Linked DNA regions of Marinomonas mediterranea MMB-1. The protein of the gene in region 2 binds, or shares a complex with, the protein of the main gene of each other region. Links are inferred from orthologs where the notes say so. Each region holds a gene or a part of one and is shown on either strand. Other genes may lie near its edges.

Region 1 (2,926 bases), 2.2 Mb from region 2 along the record:
GTTAACACCTGCTGGAAAGTTATTATTTGATCACGTACGAGAGTTGGAGAAATGTTATGAACGTTTCTTAACTATTTGGAGTCGGCAGGCTTGTTTGGATGAACTGCAAGTTGAGAAAAAATCGGCTTAGTAGACCGACTAGCGAGGACGCTTAGATAGGCTTATTAGTAAGGTAAGGCGATTATTTTCTAGCGTGGTTTAGTGTGTGATAGAGTCCGTGCAATATGCCTGCTGTCACACCCCATATTCGGATCTTTTTATATTCGACTTCGAAATATCCTCGCGTAACACTGCCTATTTTCTTTTCTTTGTAGCGGTAGTTTCTTGGGTCCAAAAGGTACGACAATGGGACCCAATGAACGCTCTCAACTTCATCTTTGCTTAAGCTGAGCTCACTTTGGCGAGTCATTTCGGCAACAATGGGTTTGATGCAAAAGCCAGATATGGAGCAATACTCTCCAAGTTCGCCAAGTAGGTCGAAACAATCAGGTGCTAAACCGACTTCTTCAAGCGTTTCTCTAAGCGCCGTATATTGAATGCTTGAATCTTCAGGGTCATGCTTCCCACCAGGAAAAGCAATTTGACCTGGATGGTTGCGCATGTGGAGTGCTCGTTGAGTCAACAATACTTCTAAGTTGTTGCTTGCTTCATCTTGACGAATAGGAATCAAAACGGCTGCCGCACGCAAAGCCACTTTTTCTGAACTGATTCCATATTTGTCCGAATAGTGCGCGAGCATTTCAATGCGCTCTTCGTCTTTTTGAATTTTAAAGTGAGTATTACCTACGTTGAGCGCCGTACGAATGTCCTCGATATCGACATCAAGAGGAGGGGATTCTAAAAAATGCTCTACATCAGTCACTTTCTACTTCTCCAAGAAACCTTGTTCTAAAGTATGAGTCAATTTTCCAACTTTAGTAAAGGTTTCTTGATATTCTTCTTCACAAACAGAGTCAGCAACCAGTCCGCCGCCTGCCCAGCAGTGAATAAAACGGCCATCGGCAACCATCGTCCTAATCGCAATATTTGAATCCATTTGACCATTGTTACTGAAATAGCCAATTGAGCCGCAATAAGCGCTTCTGACATGAGGCTCTAATTCATCAATGATTTCCATTGATCTTATTTTCGGCGCGCCGGTAATCGATCCACCAGGAAAGCTTTGGTGAAAAACTTTTATATGATCCTGTGTTTTTTCGATTTTACCTTCGACTGTTGATACAAGGTGGTGCACGTTTGCGTAGCTCTCTAACGCAAACAGTTTGGGGACACTGACTGAACCTGTAACACAGCTTCGCCCTAAGTCGTTACGAAGTAGATCGACGATCATTAGATTTTCTGCGCGATCTTTGGTTGCATTTAACAACTCTTCCGCCAGAGATCGATCTTCTTCCGGTGTTGCTCCTCTTGGGCGTGTGCCTTTAATCGGTTTAGACTCAACTCGGCCTCTATCACACTTCAAAAAACGTTCAGGAGAGTGCGATAAGATAGCGGCTCCGGTTCCTAGCTCGATATACGCCGAAAAGGGCGTTGGTACGGACGTTCTGAGTGCCCTGTACGCTTGATAGGTATCGCCTTTATAACGAGCTGAAAAGCGCTGAGCTAGGTTTACCTGATAGCAATCACCTGCCTGAATGTAGTCTTGAACTTTACGAAACTTCTCCGAATACTCTTCTTCCGTCATGTTAGACGTAAAGTGGCCGCTCAGCTTAAAAGACAAAGGTTCAATATTTTCGCTTAGTTTAAATCGCTCTAGCAGATCTTCTTGTTCATCCAAGCACCAAGGCGTCATCATTAAATAGGTTTCGAGCTTTTGATGATCGGTAATCAAAGCCCAACCATACAGGCCGATGGATAGATCTGGTAAGAGAATATCGTCAATTCCACTGTTAGGCAGAGTTTCAACATACTGCCCAGTTTCATACCCGTAGTAGCCCATTAAACCGCCTGTAAATGGGATGTCTTTCGGCGCATTTTTTGCCCAAATTTCCTCGACATTATGCGCCATAATCTCATCTAAAATATCGAGTGGGTTTTGGTGGTTTCCTATATTGTAAATCGGTGAATCCCGCCAAATTAACTTGGTTTCTTCCTGTTTAGCTGTGATCATCGCGATTGGGTCGGCGACGATCATATCGTACCTAGTATCGCTAAACGACTCATGATTGCTGTCTAGCAAAATGGGCATTGGTAGATCGCGATAGTGAGCAAAAAGCTCAACCAGCGATGACTGATAAGGTAGGCTTATCAGTTTTATTTCTGACATAATTCAACCGTTTACAAATTCAAATTTAATTCCCTTTATTGAATGGGGGGTTATGAGGAAATTTAAAGTGTCAGAGATCAATTATCTTAATCTAGAAAATGTGACATTGCGTTATCGGCTAGTCTATAACCCTGATAGTAAGACCAAGGCGTCGTGTTTAATGCTACATGGAGCAGGTGTTGGGGCTGACATTACTTATTTGCCAATTTTAGAGCACTTGAATTACTGGCGATGGATTTTATTACCAGACTTAACCGGTATGGGAGAAAGTTACTTCCTTGAAAAAAAAGAAAAGCCAGTATCCATTGACTCATTGGCGTTGGAAATAAATGCATTATTGATGTCATTGGAATGGGATGTATTTGATCTAGTCGGGTATTCACTCGGTGGGCTTGTTGGCCTGCGATTGAATCAGTTGCGTAAAGAGCAGCGCAAAGTACCCTCTAAAATGGCTTTGCTTGAACCAGCGTCCCTAGATAGAGAAGACCTTGCTACACTTGCTATTGTCCGTGAGCGTTATCGAGAAGCGTCAACGGTCATCAGAAAAACGGGCGACGTTGAACAAGGTGTCGCTCTTTTTATGAATAGCGTAGCGCCCAACCGTAGAAAACACCCTGTAGCAGAGGCCACGACTCAATCTAGGTTGGCACATAGACCGCA
Region 2 (3,021 bases):
GATAGTCGAAAAAGTGGCGTTCGGAACATATAGGGGGCGTTTGTCAAAGGTTCGAATGCGAGTCTGCCTCCAGCCAATATTTTCAACGGTGCCTTCAATATCTTGGTCCGGGGAGCGAACCCAGTCTCCGACAGCAAAAGGCCTGTCTAAATATATCATTAGACCACCAAAGAAATTTGCGAGTAAATCTTTTGCTGCAAAGCCGACCGCTATACCACCTACGCCACCAAATGCGAGTACCCCCGACATACTATAACCAAGCGATTGCATAACGATCAGGATGCCGATAATAACGACAGACGCTCTAAGTAGCTTGCTTACCGCGCTTGCTGTCGTGATATCAACGGTCTTTTTGACTTTATCAGGTGACGTTAGGATGTGTTCAACGCCCTTGATGCAGCGCCATAAAAACCAAGACATTAGGGCTATGATGCCGACTTCGCGGCATAATGAGATGATGTCGTGAATACGATCGTCAAATTTCGTACGAAATATTTCGGCGATAATGATCAAGCCGATAAGCCAGATAAAGGCAATAAGCGGACGTCGCGCGGCCTTAATGAGAATATGGTCCCATGGTGTTTTTGTCTTGGATAATTGCAATTCCAATCGTTTCAATGTCCGTTTTACAATGTAGCTGGTAAGAAACGTAGTAAACGAGACAATGCATAATTGAATGGCCCAGTGCATCTGGGTGTTTCCTAAACCGAGGTACGCCTGTAAGTCCTGCCAGTTCATTTTTTAGCCTTATTTTTAGACGGATGACACTGCATTAGTATAAGAAAAGATCTTATCATTTTTTGGACGCTAATATTCAAGTTACCGATAGGGTCTATTCGGTAGAAGACAGTGATTAATTGAGCGTGTAGAATGCTTTTCTTTTGTTATTAGCCTAGAAGAGGCGCGAACAAGTTCACTGAATTCAGCGTGTGAGTATTTCTTCTCTATTCGAGGTAGGCTTTGCGGTCCAATATTGAATGTATTGGTAAAAAAGTTAACAAGAATAAAGGGAGCGCAGGTTTGACTCGAAATACACACTGCCTTTGGGGCTTTCAGATAAACCGTTTATTTTTTAAGAGTGATTAAAGGTATTAACAATCCTGCCCACTCTCGCGTTACTAGACCGTTTCTCTGCTAAGACTGAATCCTATAAGACTTATTCGCACTTTCCTAATGGCTTAATTTTTATCAACATGAGTGAACGAACCGTTTATATGCTATTGATGATTGATAACTTTGACTCCTTTACCTATAACTTGGTTCAATATTTTAGGGAGTTAGGTGAAACTGTTGAGGTGTACCGAAATGACAGTATTTCACTCAAGGAAATTGAGCAGTTGAATCCGACGCATATTGTTATCTCACCAGGGCCGTGTACGCCCAACGAGGCGGGTATCTCTTTGGAGGTCATTGAGCACTTTGCAGGTAAAAAGCCGATATTGGGTATTTGCTTAGGCCACCAAAGTATAGGTCAGGTCTTTGGTGGAACGGTAATTCGTGCTAAAACAGTAATGCATGGTAAAACGTCCCCAATACTGCACAACGATAGCTCAGTATTTCGTGGTTTACCCAGCCCATTCACAGCAACACGATATCACTCCCTTGTTATTGATAGCGCGGCTTTATCTGATTGCTTAGAAATAACGGCTTGGACAGAAGATGAGAATGGTGTGCTGGATGAGATTATGGGGATTCAGCATAAAGAATTTGATATTGAGGGTGTACAATTTCACCCTGAATCTATTTTAACAGAGCATGGTCATGCGTTGTTGGCCAACTTTCTTAAGCGTTAGGAGTAGAAAGCGAGTGGATATACGAAACGCCATTGCGAAAGTCGTCGAGCGACAAAACTTAACTGGTGAAGAAATGATGACCGTTATGACGCAAGTCATGACAGGGCAGGCAACGCCTGCTCAGATAGGTGGATTTCTTATTGCTCTTCGTATGAAAGGGGAAACGGTTGCTGAAATTACCGCTGCGGCTAGAGTAATGCGACAATTGTCTACGAAAGTCGAGCTTAATCAGGATCATGTCGTTGATACTTGTGGAACAGGCGGCGACGGCAGCAAATTATTTAATGTTTCGACGGCCTCTGCTTTTGTCGTTGCTGCGGCAGGCGGTAAAGTTGCTAAGCATGGTGGGCGTTCTGTTTCGTCGAAATCGGGCAGTGCTGATCTATTGGAGCAAGCTGGAATTTATCTTGGCCTAAGCGCTGAAGAAGTCAGCCGTTGTGTAGAAGAAATTGGGTTGGGTTTCATGTTTGCGCCTAACCACCATTCTGCCATGAGGCACGCTGTAGGGCCACGTAAGGAAATGGCAACAAGAACCCTGTTTAACTTGCTGGGGCCTTTGACAAATCCTGCCGGTGCAAAAGCTCAAGTGATGGGCGTTTTTGGCAAGCAATGGGTTCGACCAATTGCAGAAGTGCTAAAAGAACTTGGCAGTGAGCACGTTATGGTTGTGCACTCAGAAGATGGCTTGGACGAGATTAGTATTGCTGCTCCCACTTTTGTAGCCGAACTTAAAGACGGTGAAATTACCGAGTACACGATCACCCCAGAACAATTTAACCTCGAACTTCAATCATTAGAGCCGATAATGGCATTTAATGCGGAAGAAAGCCTAGTGTTGGTGAAATCGGCGCTGGAAGGAAAAGGAAAAGTGAATCCGGCACGTGATATTGTTGCATTGAATGCAGGTGCTGCGATTTACGTTTCTGGTGTCGCGGATACATTAGCAGAAGGCGTTGCTATAGCTGAAGACGTAATTGGCGGAGGGTTAGCCAAAGTAAAACTGTCTGAGCTTGCGAGTTTTACTCGTTGCTTTAAAAAAGTGGAAAAATAATATTTTATATCGGTTAGAGAACACACTATGCAAGTTGACACACCTACAATTTTAAGAAAGATTATTGCTCGCAAGTACGAAGAAATTGAAGAGCGCCAACAGCGTACTCCTTTGTCTAATCTTGAAATCGCGGTCACAGCGGCAAATGCCCATAATAAACCTCGTGGATTTGCGAAA

The links. Proteins that work in one complex are often made in the same cells at the same time.
Region 1: the proteins of MARME_RS05205 (region 2) and pabB are in contact, whole or in part, in a solved structure (PDB 8RP0), measured with the Escherichia coli proteins. The link is inferred for Marinomonas mediterranea MMB-1 from one-to-one orthologs.

The regions. Positions count from the first base shown.
Region 1 is NC_015276.1:3,385,876-3,388,801, reverse strand. Bases 67-2,919 are described here. They hold pabB (aminodeoxychorismate synthase component I), read right to left. Parts: upstream 2,267-2,919; coding sequence 866-2,266; downstream 67-865. Other genes in these bases: MARME_RS15475 (alpha/beta fold hydrolase), read left to right, coding at 2,334-2,919; MARME_RS15485 (NUDIX hydrolase), read right to left, coding at 182-862; MARME_RS15490 (LysR family transcriptional regulator), read left to right, coding at 67-130. Outside these bases: more of MARME_RS15490, read left to right, coding at 1-66; more of MARME_RS15475, read left to right, coding at 2,920-2,926. UniProt on the Escherichia coli protein: Part of a heterodimeric complex that catalyzes the two-step biosynthesis of 4-amino-4-deoxychorismate (ADC), a precursor of p-aminobenzoate (PABA) and tetrahydrofolate.
Region 2 is NC_015276.1:1,153,725-1,156,745, forward strand. The notes cover bases 56-3,003. They hold MARME_RS05205 (anthranilate synthase component II), read left to right. Parts: upstream 56-1,214; coding sequence 1,215-1,793; downstream 1,794-3,003. Other genes in these bases: MARME_RS05200 (mechanosensitive ion channel family protein), read right to left, coding at 56-738; trpD (anthranilate phosphoribosyltransferase), read left to right, coding at 1,807-2,844; trpC (indole-3-glycerol phosphate synthase TrpC), read left to right, coding at 2,872-3,003. Outside these bases: more of MARME_RS05200, read right to left, coding at 1-55; more of trpC, read left to right, coding at 3,004-3,021. UniProt on the Escherichia coli protein: Part of a heterodimeric complex that catalyzes the two-step biosynthesis of 4-amino-4-deoxychorismate (ADC), a precursor of p-aminobenzoate (PABA) and tetrahydrofolate.